2 regions of the Mesorhizobium sp. M7A.F.Ca.MR.245.00.0.0 genome follow, and region 2 is predicted to be linked to the other one. Evidence: predicted binding sites of a transcription regulator. Region 2 holds the regulator's gene; the other holds the start of a gene.
What was found. Region 2 encodes LexA, which represses DNA repair genes until DNA is damaged. Its sites were predicted from a motif close to TGTTCNNNNTGTGTTCNG; they were not measured.

Region 1: a site for LexA is predicted at 1,251-1,268, ahead of EOB80_RS13795 (DNA recombination protein RmuC). Genes of this name have one in related genera too.

Annotation. Positions count from the first base shown of each region.
Region 1 covers NZ_RZTE01000010.1:147,599-155,902, forward strand. Annotated here, with positions in the region: gene EOB80_RS13780 (plasmid stabilization protein) at 1-258, opposite strand, end outside; gene EOB80_RS13785 (hypothetical protein) at 412-663, shown strand; gene def (peptide deformylase) at 667-1,197, opposite strand; gene EOB80_RS13795 (DNA recombination protein RmuC) at 1,301-2,572, shown strand; gene EOB80_RS13800 (GFA family protein) at 2,593-2,997, opposite strand; gene EOB80_RS13805 (cation diffusion facilitator family transporter) at 3,059-4,024, opposite strand; gene EOB80_RS13810 (transglutaminase family protein) at 4,152-4,961, opposite strand; gene EOB80_RS35870 (hypothetical protein) at 5,171-5,296, shown strand; gene sugE (quaternary ammonium compound efflux SMR transporter SugE) at 5,503-5,817, shown strand; gene EOB80_RS13825 (DUF6481 family protein) at 5,946-6,374, opposite strand; gene EOB80_RS13830 (LLM class flavin-dependent oxidoreductase) at 6,675-7,733, shown strand; gene EOB80_RS13835 (AI-2E family transporter) at 7,986-8,304, shown strand, end outside.
Region 2 covers NZ_RZTE01000005.1:175,135-183,438, reverse strand. Annotated here, with positions in the region: gene EOB80_RS08830 (alpha/beta hydrolase) at 1-597, opposite strand, end outside; gene EOB80_RS08825 (AMP-binding protein) at 910-2,535, shown strand; gene kynA (tryptophan 2,3-dioxygenase) at 2,532-3,368, shown strand; gene kynU (kynureninase) at 3,440-4,687, shown strand; gene lexA (transcriptional repressor LexA) at 5,098-5,838, shown strand; gene EOB80_RS08805 (ComEC/Rec2 family competence protein) at 5,832-8,294, opposite strand.

The DNA.
Region 1 (8,304 bases), on a different contig from region 2:
GTCGCGTTTTCCGTCCGCTTCGATTTGGTCCATTATCTCGGAAAATTCATCGCCTATTGCATTTTCAGCAGCGAACGCCGAACGAATGGCATCCCACGCGGAAAGTCCCGGCTCCGGTTTGGCTTCTTTCTCCGCGACCATGCCTTTACGCAAGAGATCGATCGCCTTGCCCGAAAGACTTTGGCCGCCCTTGCGCGCCGCGTGTTCGATTTCGCGCTTCAACGGTTCGGGAATATCTCTGATCAACATATCGCCCATGGATGCCTCCAAGATTTGATATCACTGATATCACCCCCGGAGTCATTGATCAACAAGAGTTCCGCCCCCTTCCCCCAGCCACTCAAAACGGTCCATTAAGTCTACACCAACTGTTCAGGCGTATGCTTCGCGGATCTGTCCTGGGAGCTTCATATGCAGCGCGCTCAAAATCCCTTTGGGAAACGCAGGAAGCCAATAGCTGAATACAAATCGGTCGAAGAACGATACGAGAAAGGCGAATTGTCGAGGCGAAGAGAGAGCAATTTCGCCATTTATAACACCCTGCTACTGATGGTGTTAGCCGTGGTTGTCTCTCTGGTGCTGATCATCTCGCCAGAATCTCGCGCGCTTGCAAAAGCGTTCGAGCTTGGCAGGGATTGGGTTTTGCGTGGCGTGCTCGAATGATCCCTATCCCGCCAGCTTGCCCGGCGCCTTGTCCCTGGCGAGCTTCTTGAATTTCTTCACCACCATGTCGCGCTTCAGCTTCGAGATGTGGTCGATAAACAGGACGCCATTGAGGTGGTCGATCTCATGCTGCAGGCAGGTCGCCATCAGGCCTTCGGCCTCCATATCCTGCAATTTGCCGTCGCGGTCGAGATACTTGACCCGCACGGCGGCCGGGCGTTCGACCTCGGCGTAATAATCCGGGATCGACAGGCAGCCTTCCTCATAGACCGAGCGCGCGTCGGCGCTCTCCAGGATTTCCGGGTTGATGAAGACATGCGGCGCCGGCGTCTCGTCTTCCTTGGCCAGATCGATCACCAGTAAGCGCAGCGGTTCGCCGATCTGGATCGCCGCCAGCCCGATACCCGGCGCGTCATACATGGTCGCCAGCATGTCGTCGGCTAATCTGCGCAAAGGCGCGTCGACACGCTCCACGGGCTTGGAAACCTGGCGCAGGATGGGGTCGGGAAGGATGATGAGCGGCTTGATCGGCATGGCGTTCCACCTAAGACCTCCAGCGAAAAGCGTCAACCGGTCGGCATCAGGCTCGTTCACGTTTTGATCTGTGCTATCGCGGCGAATCGTCTATGCTGTCCACATGAATGATTTGAGCACCATCCTTTCGGAGCCTGTCGCCCGGCTCGGCGCCACAACCATCACGCTCGGCCATGCGCTGGCCTTCGGCGCTTTGCTGTTTCTGGCCCTGTTCATGGCGCTGGTCATCGCGCTGTGGCGGTCGGCGAAGGCGCGCGCCGTGGCGGCTGCCGAAGCCGCCGATCATGCCCGCGACGCGGAAGTGCGGATGGCCGGCATTCTGCAAAGCCAGGCCGAAATGCAGGGACGCATGGGCGCCATTGCGGAAGTGTTCGGCGCACGGCAGGCGGAGCTGACGCAATCGATCGGCCAGCGCCTCGACGCCATGACCGGCCGGCTCGGCCAGACCATGACCGAGCAGACCAAATCCACGCATGAGAGCCTGGCCAAATTGCAGGAGCGGCTGGCCATCATCGATGTCGCGCAGGGCAACATCCAGTCGCTCGCCGGCCAGGTGGTGCAGTTGCAGGCGATCCTCTCCAACAAGCAGACGCGCGGCGCCTTCGGCCAGTCGCGCATGGAGGCGATCGTCGCCGACGGCCTGCCGCACGGCGCCTATGAATTCCAGGCGACGCTGTCGAACGGCAGCCGTCCTGACTGCCTGGTGAAGATGCCGAACGGCGCACCGTCGCTGGCTATCGACGCCAAGTTTCCGCTCGAAGCCTGGAATGCCATCCGCGCCGCCGACGGCGCCGACCTGCAGAAGGCCGCCTCGCAGGCCTTCCGCCGCGACATCGAGATCCATGTCCGCGATATCTCGGAAAAATACCTGATCCAGGGCGAGACGCAGGACACCGCCTTCATGTTCGTGCCGTCGGAATCGGTGTTCGCCGAGATCCACGAGAATTTCGAGGCGATCGTCCACAAGGCGCACCGCGCCCGAATCGTCATCGTCTCGCCGTCGCTGCTGATGCTGTCGATCCAGGTCATCCAGGCGATCCTCAAGGATGCCCGCATGCGCGAACAGGCGCACCTGATCCAGGGCGAAGTCATTCGGCTGATGGAGGATGTAGCGCGCGTCGATGAGCGGGTGCGCAAGCTGCAGGTCCATTTTGGCCAATCGGCCAAGGACATCGACGACATCCTGGTTTCGACGTCGAAGGTCACCAAGCGCGGCCAGAAGATCGAAGCGCTGGAGTTCGGCGCACAGCCCGACGGCGATGCCGCCGCGGACGCAGCGTCACGGGCTCCCGCCGCGAAGGTCGATACTGGCGCGCGCGTTGCCGATTCGAAAAGCGGGCAGCTCAGGCTGAGGGTCGTCGAAGGCGACGATTGAGGCGCGGCGCCGGACCGGCGCTACTGCTCTTCCTTGGTCGTCATACCCGGGAATTCCGGCAACCAGGGCAGCGCCGAGCGGTGCCAGCTTTGCCGTCTCGGGACCAACTGTTCACGTTGTCGCGCCGTGCCGACCCGGATGCCATAAACCTTCGGCCCGTCGCCAACCGATGTCGCGTAGAGATGCGAGCCGCACTCGCCGCAAAAGCCCTGCGCGCGCTTGTCGCCGCTCGACCCTGTCTTGATATAGACCTTTGGCGCACCCTTGGTGATCCGGTAGTGGCCTTCAGGCGCGCCCACGGTCACGCGATAAGCCGTTCCGGTCAGTTGTTGGCAATCGGTGCAGTGGCAGATTCCGGTGTTCTCCGGGTCGACCTCGGCCTCGTAAGTGATGGCGCCACAATGACAGCCGCCGTCTATTCTCATCTTCGTTCCTCCAAAGTCCCTTCAATCTAGCGGGGCAAGGCCGTGAGGCAATGGCGCAGCGCTAGTCCAGAGCCGGATCGGATGCGGTCTCGATCAGCTTGCGCCGCTGCTCCCAGGTGCCTGCCGTCTGTGGTTTGACGAACAGCCGCGTGATCTCCGGCATTTCCTTCTTCAGCTGCGCCTCCAGGCGCTCGACGCAAGCTTCGATCTCGGGCGCCGTCAAATGGTCCTCGAACTCGATGCTGAGCCCGGCGACGATCTCTGTCGGCCCCATATGGACGGTCAGGACGCCGTTCGCCCGCTGCACCGCCGGATCCTGCTGGGCGATCGCCAGCACCTTCATCTGCACCTCGGGCGATGCCGGCTCGCCGATCAGCAGGCCCTTGCTTTCGCGGGCCAGGAAGATTGCCGTCGCGCCCAGGATCAGCCCAATGCCGATCGAGGCGGCGCCGTCGAGTTCCGGCATCTCCAGAACTTCCGCCGCCAGGATGCCGACGAACGCGACGATCAGGCCGAGAAGTGCTGCACTGTCCTCGAACAGCACGGTGTAGACGCTCGGATCCTTGCTCGACTGCACCGCCCGCAGCCAGCCCTGCTTGCCCTTCTGCTGGCGGAACTCCTTCAGCGCCACCCACCACGAACTGCCTTCGAACAGGAAGGAAAGGCCGAGCACGATGTAGGTCACCTCGGCGTTGGCGACCGGCTCCGGCGCCATCATATGGATCACGCCTTCGTAGAACGACACGCCGGCGCCCAGCGCGAAGACGAGGAGCGCGACGATGAAGCTCCAGAAGTAGAGTTCGCGGCCGTGACCGAGCGGATGCGTGCGATCGGCCGGGCGGGCGGCGCGGTGCATGCCGTAGAGCAGCAGGCCGCCATTGCCGGTATCGACCAGCGAATGCACGCCCTCCGACAGCATCGCCGAACTGCCGGTAAAGGCGGCGGCGGCGAACTTGGTCAGCGCGATGGCGAAATTGCCGGCGAGCGCCGCGTAGATCACCTTTTTTGAGCCGCCGTGCCCGGCCATGGCATTTGTTCCCATTCAAGGCGCAGTCTAGCGGCCAGGCCGCTAAAGCTCCACAGGCATCACACCGCGCGAATGTCGGGTCGTCCAAGCCAGCGGTCATGAGAGATCGGCCTATGGAAAACGGCGACTACTCGACGATCTCGCTGGTCCACACCTTGAAGCCGGCAAGCGTTCCCGGGCCGAATATATGGGTCAGCGGCACGTCGGCGGCGTCGCGGCCGGAGGCGATCAGGATGCGGCCGATGCGCGGTGCATTGTTGCGCGGATCGAAGACATGCCAGCGGCCGCCGAGATAGACTTCCATCCAGGCGCAGAAATCCATGCTCGCCCATGGCTTCGGCATACCGATGTCGCTGATGTAGCCGGTGCAATAGCGCGTTGGGATGTTGAGCGCCCGGCAGAAGGTGACGGCGAGATGCGCGTAGTCTCGGCACACGCCGCTCTGTCCGCGATACGCTTCCGCGGCGGTGCGTGTCGGCCGTGCATTGCCGTAGTTGAAGACGATGTGGTTATGGACGAAGTCGCAGACCGCCTGCACGCGCGGAATGCCCAGCGGCGTGTTGCCGAACAGCCGCCACGCTTCATCAGCCAGAAGGTCGCTTTCGCAAAAACGGCTGGGCAGCAGAAACAGCAGCGTGTCCGCCGGCAGGTCGCGCACCTCGTGCTGCCAGGCCATCAGGTCGCCCATCTCGAAAGTGCCGGGATCGCGGATCACCGCGTCGGTGCCGAAGGTGAAACGCCCGGGCGGCGCGACGAACCGGTTGCACCAATTGCCGAAACTGTCGCGATAGCTTTCGATCGGCACCGGCGGGTTGGAAATCAGGAAATCCGGCCGCTCGAGATCGGAGGCACGCGAATAATGCACATTCAGCATCGCGATGAGCGGCGTTTCCTGCGGAAAGTCGAAGCTCATCTCGCAGCCGATGTGGATTCGCATTGTCGTCCTGACGGCCTGCCTGACGATCACCCGGCGAAGCTCGGGTCGATGCTGCAGTGCGAAAATCACCATCGCACGGACCGTCATGGTTTACGAGCAAATTAGAAACCGGTGAAAGCGATCCGGCGACGCCGGCAACGGTCGCTAACCCCTTGCGGTCGGGCGGTTCTCTTGTTTCACTTGGCGTCCCACATCAGGAGGAACGAATCATGGCTAAAGGTGCGATGAAGGCAGGCAAGGAAGCCCGCAAGCCGAAGAAGGACGCCAAGAAGCCCGCTCCGGCTCCCGCGCTGAAGGCGCCGCCGGTCAAGGCGATGAAGCTCAAGGACAAGTAGGTCCGGCGATCCACTTCGCAATAAGGGTTACGGCCGGCGACACTGTTGCCGGCCGCTGTTGATCGAGCGCTCGAAGTTCCTATATTGGCATGGCGGGGACGACCTCGCGCTTCCCCAAAATCCGGACGGGACGACCCGCCATTGTTTGACTGATCGTCGGACGCCGAAATCACCTTTCGGTCCGATGCTCTGATGGAGCGTTGTCGATGTCATGGATTCTTCTCTTTTTCGCCGGCCTGTTCGAGATCGGCTGGGCAATCGGCCTCAAATACACAGATGGCTTCTCGAAGCTGGTGCCGACCGTACTGACCGTTGCCTCGATGGTCGTCAGCCTCACTCTGCTCGGCCTGGCGCTGAAGGCGCTGCCCGTTGGCACCGCCTATGCGGTGTGGACCGGCATCGGCACCGTCGGTACGGCACTGCTCGGCATCTGGCTGCTCGGCGAACCAGCCACCGCGATCAGGCTGGCCTGCATCGCGCTCATCGTCTGCGGCATCATGGGGCTGAAGTTCGCCGCCTGACGGTCTTTTGGTTTGCGCATGTCGTCCTCCCAGAACCGGGACCAATATTTGGGCGACGGACAAACACCTTCAGGGCCGCTGTGAGGCGACCCTGATTGTCGAAGCTGGCTGCTTCGGTAATCCTGAGGCTAGCGGGCGGAGAAGCCCGGCGGCGTCCTGCCGGTGCGCTGCTTGCGTGCCGCATAACGCGCGTCACGCTTGGCCTTGCGTTCGGCTTCGTCGGCCAGAAAACGGGCGATGCGCTCGTTCTCTTCGGATTCCCGAATCTTGGCCTCAGCCTGTGCAGCTTCCTCGGCGGCGATACGTGCCGCTTCGGCTGCTGCCTCGCGCTCGGCCTTCTCGACCGCTTCGCGTGCCAGCTTCTCCTGCTTCAGCCGAGCCTTTTCAGCCTCGCGGATTTCGCGGGCCGCAAGGATCGCCTTGCGTTCAGCCTGCCGCGCCAGCACAGCGGGATCATCCGCTGCGGGCTTTGCCTTGAAGCGCTCGAGGAGCGCCTTCTTTGCCTCGTTTGCGGCATTGCGCCGCTCGAAAACGTCTTTTTCCCTGTAGATAGCCAAGTCCACTTCCCTGAAGTCAATTCGCGAGGCTTACATACGCGCGAAAACCGAGAGTTCAAGCGCCAAAACGGCATGGCAGCCATGAAATTGTCGGCTGTTGCACTCGGGAGACGCCTTTGGAGCAATTTCAGGGAAAGTGTGAAACGGTTTTCCGGGAAAAGCGCGCAGCGCTTTCCCTTGGGAATTGCGACGAAGAGATTGAACCGAAAACGACATGCACTGTTCACCGTCGCGCCTCTGGCGGCGAGGTTGGCGGATGGCTACGTCTAGCGGCAAATTCCAACACCAGGATGACATTAGATGGAACTCGGTCTCTACACCTTCGCCGACGTCAGCCCGCAGCCGGGCCCCGGCGCCATCGGCCCGCATGAGCGGCTGCGCAACCTGATCGAGGAGGTCGAGCTGGCCGATCAGGTAGGCCTCGACGTCTTCGGCCTCGGCGAGCATCACCGGCCCGACTATGCCGCCTCCGCACCGGTCGTGGCCCTGGCCGCGGCCGCCGAGCGCTCGAAGCGCATCAAGCTGACCAGTGCCGTCACCGTTCTGTCTTCCGATGACCCGGTGCGCGTGTTCCAGCAGTTCGCAACGCTCGACCTTCTGTCGGGCGGCCGCGCCGAGATCATGGCCGGACGCGGCTCGTTCATCGAATCCTTCCCGCTGTTCGGTTATAACCTCGAGGACTATGACGAACTGTTCGCCGAAAAGCTCGATCTGCTGCTTGCCATCCGCGACGGCGTGAAGGTTACCTGGTCCGGCAATCTGCGCGCGCCGATCAACGATCGCGGCGTTTATCCCCGGCCCTTCCAGGACAGGCTACCGGTCTGGATCGCCATTGGCGGCACGCCGCAGTCTGCCGCCCGCGCGGGTGCGCTCGGCCTGCCGCTGGCGCTCGCCATCATCGGCGGCGAGCCGGCGCGCTTCGCGCCGCTGTTCGATCTCTATCGCGAAGCCGCCAAGCGCGCCGGCAGCGACCCGAGGGGCCTTGCCACCAGCATCAACGTGCACGGCTTCATCGCCGAGACGACCGAGCAGGCGGCCGACGATTTTTACGGCCCGCAGGCGGAGGTGATGAACCGCATCGGCCGCGAGCGCGGCTGGGGTCCGACATCCCAAGCGCATTTCGACCAGTCGCGCGGCCCGAACGGCGCGTTGTTCGTCGGCGGTCCCGAGCAAGTGGCTGAGAAGATCGTCGCCCAGCACAAGATCTTCGGCAATGACCGCTTCCTGCTGCAAATGGCGATCGGCACCATGCCGCATGCCAAGATCATGAAGGCGATCGAACTCTACGGCACCAGGGTGGCGCCGATCGTGCGCAAGGAAACAGCCAGGGCTGCCACAGCCGTCACCGCGCCAGCCTGACGGAAATGTCGGCTGCTGGCTGCTACCATTGAGAAGGGCCGGATTTATCGTTCTCGTCGCCACGACATTCGGAAGAAGCCAAATCTTTCTTCCAACTCCGTGAGTGCAGGCCTGGATGCTGCGGCGCGCTCTGATTTCCGGACCCGTGCAAACGGGCCTCATTCCGGAAGCCGGCTCATGGAACCTGCGCCCATAACTCTGCGTTCATGCAAGCAATAGCCGATCGCCGAGGGCGCCGGCTCGAGGGTGAGCATGAAAACAGAACACGCTGCCTTGGGCCGCGCCATCGCCGACGAGTCGGATTCGCGCGTTGCGGCCCGCGCCGACACGCATCTGATGCGCTCGCTGCTGGTCGGCATTTTCCTGTTCATGGCCATCTATGCGCTCTACTTCGCTCGCGCTTTCTTCATGCCGGTCATTCTGGCTTTCCTGCTGGCGCTGACGCTGACGCCGATCGTTAGGCTCCTGCGCAGGCACGGCATCTCCGAAGTGGTTTCGGCGACCCTTCTGGTGCTGTTGTCGATCTGCATCTTTGCCAGCGTAGGCTACCTGCTCAGCGGACCGATCATCG
Region 2 (8,304 bases):
CGCCTCATCTTCGTCGATGGCCAGAGTCGCGTTCATCTCGGTGCGCATGATCGGACGCAGATCGTGGACACCCGAAATCGAAACGACATGGCGCACGCGCCGCGCCACATCGTCCGCCAGAGGCGTGGTTGTCGTCACCATCCGGCTGGCAAGATGGCCGCCGGCCGAATGTCCGGTCAGCATCAGCGGCCCGTCGACCATTGCCGCCGCCTTGCCGATCGCCACGCCGATCTCCTGGACGATGCCGGCGATGCGTAAGTCCGGGCACAGCGTGTAGGACGGCATCGCCACGGCAAAGCCGCTGCTGACCGCACCATTGGCGAGATGCGACCAGAAACTCTTGTCGAACGCCTTCCAGTAACCGCCATGGATGAACACCACCAACCCTTTGGGCGTGGCGCTGGGGAGGAAGAGATCGAGCCGATTGCGTCGCCCATCGCCATAGGTGATGTCGAGCCGTGCCCGGCCCTGCGCCGAGAGTGCGTCACGAAACGCTTGCGCAGGCTCCACCCACGCGGCCGGCCATCGGTCGCTGCCGGCGATATTCGCACCGTTGGCATAGGCATCATCCCAATCGACGATGTGACGTTCGAACATCTGCGCCCTTCCCCAAAAACGGCATCGCTGTTCCGCTAGCAATGGCCACCGCCACGCCATGCGTCAATGCTCCAGGGCAAAAACATTTTAGGCTTGAAACAAATTTCGACTGGTGCGATCCTGCCCGCACGAACAGCCGACAATGGGAGGTCTGCTGTGCTGCCCAAACCTGCAGATGTTCACCCTTTCTGGGCGCATCTCAGCAGGTGCGATGGGCAGTACGAAGCCTCCTCAGAGCAGGACCTTAGGATCCACGACATCCGGCCAAGGCGCCTCGCGCACTGGCCGTCCAGCAGACAGGAGAGCGGCGACATGCTTGGGCCTTCAGCGCATATCGACACGTTCACGCGCGATCACCTGCCGCCGCCGGAGCAATGGCCTGAAATCCTGCTCGACGGCTTCGACTATCCCGAACGCCTCAACGCCGGTGTAGAACTGACCGACAGGCTGGTCGAGAAAGGCCTGGGCGACCACACCGCGCTGATCGGCAATGGCCGCCGCCGCACCTACAAGGAACTGTCCGACTGGACGAACAGGCTGGCCCACGCGCTGGTCGAGAATTATGGGGTCGAGCCCGGCAACCGGGTGCTGATCCGTTCGGCCAACAACCCCGCAATGGTCGCCTGCTGGCTGGCCGCCACCAAGGTTGGCGCCGTGGTCGTCAACACCATGCCGATGCTGCGCGCTGGCGAACTCGCCAAGATCGTCGACAAGGCGGAGATCACCGTCGCGCTGTGCGACACCAGGCTGATGGACGAGATGACCGCCTGCGCCAAGGACAGCGCATTCCTCAAGCAGGTCATCGGTTTCGACGGCACCGCCAACCATGATGCTGAACTCGATCGTGCCGCTCTCGACAAGCCGGTGACGTTCACCGCCGTCGACACCGGCCGCGACGATGTCGCGTTGCTCGGCTTCACTTCAGGCACGACAGGCGTTCCGAAGGCGACGATGCATTTCCACCGCGACCTGCTGATCATCGCCGACGCCTACGCCCGCGAAATTCTGGAGGTGACGCCGGACGACATCTTCGTCGGCTCGCCGCCGCTGGCCTTCACCTTCGGCCTCGGCGGGCTCGCCATCTTCCCGCTGCGCTTCGGTGCGGCGGCGACGCTGCTGGAGCAGGCGACGCCACCCAACATGATCCACATCATCGAGACCTACAAAGCGACGATCTCTTTCACCGCGCCGACTGCCTACCGCGCCATGCTGAAGGCCATGGATGAAGGTGCCGACCTGTCGTCGCTGCGCGTCGCCGTTTCGGCCGGCGAAACCTTGCCCGCTCCGGTTTTCGAAGAGTGGACGCAAAAGACCGGCAAGCCGATCCTCGACGGCATCGGAGCCACCGAGATGCTGCACATCTTCATCTCCAACCGTTTTGACGACATGAAGCCCGCGTCGACCGGAAAGCCGGTGGGCGGCTACGAGGCGCGCGTCGTCGATGACGAGATGCGCGAGGTGCCACGCGGCGCGACCGGCAGGCTTGCAGTGCGCGGACCGACCGGCTGCCGCTACATGGCCGATGACAGGCAGAAGGAATACGTGCGCGACGGCTGGAACCTCACCGGCGATACCTTCACGCAGGACGAGGACGGCTTCTTCCATTTCGCCGCCCGCTCCGACGACATGATCGTCAGCGCCGGCTACAACATTGCCGGACCCGAGGTCGAGGCCGCACTTCTGTCGCATCCGGATGTCGCCGAATGCGCGGTGATTGGCGCCGAGGACGCCGAACGCGGCCAGATCGTCGAGGCGCATGTCGTGCTAGCGCAGGGCGTCGCGCCCGACGCCCTCACCACCAAGCGCCTGCAGGACCATGTCAAGGCAATGATCGCGCCCTATAAATATCCGCGATCGGTAAAATTCATCGCCGCTCTGCCCAAGACCCAGACCGGCAAGATCCAGCGCTTCCGGCTGCGCACGGAGAAAATCAATTGAGCGAACCGTACGATCCGGCGTCCGAAGGCGCCCAGATGTCGTTCAAAGAGCGCATGTCCTACAGCGACTACCTGCACCTGGAGAAAGTGCTGGAGGCCCAGACGCCGCTGTCATCGGCGCATGACGAGATGCTGTTCATCATCCAGCATCAGACCTCCGAACTCTGGATGAAGCTCGCTCTACACGAGATTGGAGCCGCGATCCGTTCCATCCGCGCCGACCGGCTCGAGCCGAGCTTCAAGATGCTGTCGCGCGTTGCGCGGATCTTCGAGCAGCTGAACAATGCCTGGGATGTGCTGCGGACGATGACGCCGAGCGAATACACCGAGTTCCGCGACGCGCTCGGCCAGTCCTCGGGTTTCCAGTCCTGGCAGTATCGCGCCATCGAGTTCATGGCCGGCAACCGCAACCTGGCCATGCTCGGGCCGCACAAGCACCGGCCCGACCTGAGCGGAAAGCTGGAAGCGATCCTGACCGAACCATCGCTCTACGACGAAGCGCTGCTGCTGCTTGCGCGCAACGGATTCGACATCGGTGCCGATGCCAGGCGCACGGACTGGCGTGAGACGCGAACCGAGAATGAAGAGGTGCTGGTCGCCTGGCAAACCATTTACCGCGATCCGCAGCGCTACTGGATGTTCTACGAACTGGCAGAGAAGCTGGTCGACTTCGAGGATTATTTCCGCCGCTGGCGCTTCAACCACGTCACCACGGTTGAGCGCATCATCGGTCTGAAACGCGGCACCGGCGGCACGTCGGGTGCTTCGTATCTGAAGAAGATGCTCGAGGTGGTGCTGTTCCCGGAGCTGTGGACGGTCCGCACCCGGCTCTGACATCGTCGAAATGAAAACAGCGACGCGCGGCGGCGGAACACCCTTCGCGAACAACCGGGGACTGACTGACCATGAGTGGATTTCCTGATCTCGCCGCAGTCGAAGCGATGGATGCCACAGATCCGCTGCGGGCCATGCGCGACCGTTTCATTCTGCCGGAGGGGGTGATCTATCTCGACGGCAATTCACTGGGGGCAGCGTCTCATGCCGTTTTCGGCGAGCTGCAGCAGGCGGCAACCCAGGAATGGGCCCAGGACCTCATCCGAGCCTGGAATACGGCCGGATGGTTCGAGATGCCGATCGAACTCGGCGATCAACTCGGACGCCTGATTGGAGCCGCGGCCGGCCAGACCGTCGTCTGCGACACGACGTCGACCAACATCTACAAGGTGCTGCATGCGGCGCTGGAGATGCGGCCGGGCCGGTCGGTCATCGTCGCCGAGGGTGACAGTTTCCCCACCGACCTGTACATCGCCGAAGGGGTGGCCTCGACACGGGACGGCGTCCTGCTGCGCCTCGCGGGCGTCGACGCGCCCACCATCGAAGAGCTGATCGACGAAAACGTCGCGGTGGTGCTGGTCAACCACGTCAACTACAAATCGGGTGAACTGCGCGACATGGCGGCGCTGACGCGCAAGGCTCATGCGGCCGGAGCGCTGATCGTCTGGGATCTATGCCACACCGCCGGCGCCCTGCCCGTCGAGCTCGATCAGGCAAATGCCGATTTCGCCATCGGCTGCACTTACAAGTACCTCAACGGCGGTCCGGGCGCACCGGCCTTCATCTATGCCGCGCAGCGCCATCACGGCGATATCAGCCAGCCGCTCAGCGGCTGGTGGGGCCATGCGCGGCCCTTTGCCTTCGAACGGGGGTATATTGCCGGCACCGGTATCCGCCGCTTTCTGTGCGGCACCCAGCCTGTCCTGTCGATGCGGGCGTTCAAAGGCGCGCTTGCCATCTGGAACGACGTCGACATGGCGGCATTGCGAAAAAAGAGCGTCGCGCTGACGGAACTGTTCATCCAGCTCGTCGAAGCAAAGTGCGGCGCCTATGGCCTCACGCTGGAGACCACCCGCGACGCGACCAGGCGCGGCAGCCAGGTGTCGTTCCTTCACGATCACGGCTATCAAATCATGCGGGCGCTGATCGAGCGCGGCGTCATCGGTGATTTTCGCGCGCCATCGACCATCCGTTTCGGCTTCACGCCGCTCTATGTCGGCTACAAGGATGTGTGGCTGGCGGTTGCGGTGCTGGAGGATATTCTGCGCACGGGCGCATGGAAGGACCAGCGTTTCGCCGTCAAGGAAGCCGTTACCTGACGCAACGATCTCCGCGATTTGCCGTCGCCGCCCTCACTGCCCGGCAGATGACGGAGGGCTGAATTCCAGCCACAAATGCCAACAGACGTTGGCGTTTTGGCTCCGTTTCGTTCACGGCAAACGAACGTCCCGAAGATTGATAGCGTCCCTTGTGGCGGTCGATCGGCAGATGATGCCAAGCCTTGGGTCGAGTATGAGCCACAGGTCATTAACCATAATGGTTTCAATGTGAGCAGGCGCATCGCCGTGGTTGGCGCCTGTCGATTGCGACCCGCTGGCAAGCGCCAGATAATTTCAGCAGCCTTAATAAATTCATTAAACTTTAAACGGTTGCAGAACACAACTGGAACAGATAGTGTTTGTTCTGGGTTTGTTTTTCGATTCTGGTTTCAGGTAATCTGGGGGCCGCCATGCTGACACGCAAGCAACATGAACTGCTGATGTTCATCCATGAACGCCTGAAGGAGAGCGGCATTCCGCCATCCTTCGACGAGATGAAGGAGGCGCTCGACCTTGCCTCCAAATCCGGGATTCATCGGCTGATCACCGCACTTGAGGAGCGCGGCTTTATTCGCCGGTTGCCCAACCGGGCACGCGCGCTGGAAGTGCTGCGATTGCCGGACTCGATCGCGCCCGGCCTCAACGCGGCAAAGAAGTTTTCGCCAAGCGTCATCCAGGGCAGTCTCGGTCAGGGTGGTGCTCTTGGCCGGCAGATCAAGCCGGCGCCTTCGCGGATGCCCTCGCCCGGCAATGATGACGATGCGGTCTCCGCCGTGTCGATACCGGTGATGGGCCGTATCGCCGCCGGTGTGCCGATCGATGCCATCCAGCATCAGACGCATTCGATCTCGGTGCCGCCGGACATGATCATGGGCGGCGCCCACTATGCGCTGGAGGTCAAGGGCGACTCGATGATCGAGGCCGGTATCTTCGACGGCGACACCGTCATCATCCGCAATGCCGACACGGCGAACCCCGGCGAGATCATCGTGGCGCTGGTCGATCAAGAGGAAGCGACGCTGAAGCGGTTCCGCCGCAAGGGCGCTTCGATTGCTCTCGAAGCCGCCAATCCGGCCTATGAAACCCGTATCTTCGGCCCAGACAGGGTCAAGGTGCAAGGCAAGCTCGTCGGCCTCATCCGCCGCTACTGAGGCGGCTGCGGGTTGGCCGCTGGCTTCTCGGGTTTCTTGAAGGGTGCCAGCCCCCTCGCCTCACGAGAGTATTTGCGATGCGTGTGCCAGGGCCGATATGGGCTATCCACCGCGAAGCTGATTGTCGCCGGTGTGGTCGCCGATTGGCGATCGAAGAAGACCGCGGCACTGCCTTTGCGAGCCAGTTGCCGCTTGGTGATGACGAGAACCAGCGGATTGCGACAGGCGTCATAGGCGGTGGCGTCATTGATGACGATCAGCTCGGCGAAGCCGCAGGCTTTCCAGGTGTCCTTGCGGTCGTCGACATAGGCAATGATCGCACCGGACATATGCCTGGCCACGCAAACGCCTGATGAGCAATAGAACGGCGATCCCGGCGGTAGCTCAACGGCGTCCGCGACGTCGAATTGCCCATCGCTCTTGTCGAACACCTCTGGCACGACGATGGTTTCTGATGTCAGGGCGCGTTTCCAGTTGTCGACGGTGAATTCGTTCGGCCGTTCCCGGCTGACGGCAAGCTCGCCGCCACCGATCGGCAACGCCACCAGCCGGGCGTCTTCCGAGATCAGCACATCCGGCGTGCGCGTATCCGAGACGGTCAGCAAGCCTGCCAGCGCGAATGGCAGAGCAGCGAGCCGCAGCCAAGTTGTCGCCATCGTCGCGATGACCAGGGCAATTGTCACCAGCAGGACAGATTGCTGCGAAATCAGCCCAACCCCATCGACAGGCGAACGTTCGGAGATCCAACCCGATATGGCGATCATCACCGTCAGACCCTTGCCCATCAGGTAGAGGGCCGGCCAATCCAATCCGAAAGGCATCAGCAGCGCGCTTGCGACAGCCAGGAACATGACGACGGTGACGATCGGCATAACCGCCAGATTGGCGAACAGGCTGAGCGGCGACACACGCTGAAAATGCCAGATGGCAAACAGCGTCGTGGCGCTGCCGGCGATGATGGAGGTCATGGCAAGGCCGGTTGCCGCGAGCACGAACTTTCGCGTCAGGAAACCGGGCATGGATCGCTTTGGGGGCGGCGGTCTTGCTTTTCCCGCGCGGTGATCGGCCCAGCCGGCATAGGCGCCGACCAGAGCCGCGGTCGCGGCGAACGACATCTGAAAACTCGGGCCGACCACCTCATGCGGCGACACCACGATGACGGCGATCGCCGAGATCGCCAGATTGCGCATGGTGAGTGCTGCTCGATCGAACAGCACGGCAATCAGCATCACCGCCAGCATGATGAAGCTGCGCTCGGCGGCAACGACGACTCCAGAGATGATGAGATAGGCCGCGATCGAGAACAGTGCGGCGACGGCGGCATACTTCTTGACCGGGCGACGCGCGGAAAAGTCGGGAAACAAGGCGAAGGCGCCGCGCAGCAAGCCCATGATGGTGCCTGCGACCAGCCCCATGTGCAGTCCCGAAATCGAGATGATGTGGTAGATGCCGGTACGTCGCATCGCCTCATTGATGTCATCGGGAATGCCGGCGCGCACGCCGACGATCAGCGCCGCGGCGATCTCGCCTTCGGCGCCGCCGACGCTCGCCCTGATATGGTCGGCGATGGCCTCGCGGGCATTTTCCACGCTAGAGGAAATTCGGGCCGGCAGCGGCATGTCGCCATCATCGCTGACGACAAGCTTGGGGTTGCCGAGAAAGAACCCGCTGCCGCCGATGCCGGCAAAATAGCTGTCGAAGGAGAAATCATAGCTGTCCGGCCGCACCGGCCCGGTCGGCGGCAAAAGCTTGGCATATCCAGTGATGAGGGAGCCTGCGGTCACGTCAGCCGGGATCTTGCGTGCCGAAAGCCGCACCCGTTCCGGCGCATAGCGCAGTTTCGGTCTTGCGGTCGACGTCACGTCGATGGTCAGCCGGATACGGCCAGTTTCCATCCGGTCGAGCGAGACGACGCGGCCGGTCACCTGCGTCGAGATTTCCGAGCCCAACATTTGTGTGCCCGCACGCCACGTCTCGACCTTGGCAGCAAGCAGTCCTAGGGCGCACAAAAGCGCCGCCATGAAACACAGATGGGTCTTTGGCCATGAGCGCGAGACCAGCGCACAGATCCCCGTCAAGATGACAACCGCGACAGGTCTCGCAAAGTCGGGTTCAGCCGTCAGCGAAAAATAGCCGATCGCTCCGATCGCCAGGCAGACCGGCACCAGCAGGAAGGCCACGCCCCGGTCGAGTTCCAGGCTCGCCGCCGTGTTCACGCTGTGGCGCAGGCGAGGCAGTGATGTCAGGCTGATTTGCCGGCGCACGCGAACGATCCTGCCGGTTTCGGCAACAGGAACAGAGGCGGCGACATCCGCTTGCAAGGGCGCCTTGCCGGGATCCGGCACAAGGGGCGATGGCGGCGGCAATGGGGCTGGCCGAGGCGCAAACAGGGACCGTTCGCTGACGCCGATGGCAGCGTCCTCGCCCTGATCCGAGCCCCAGCCTCGTCCAGCCATCGGGTCTGCC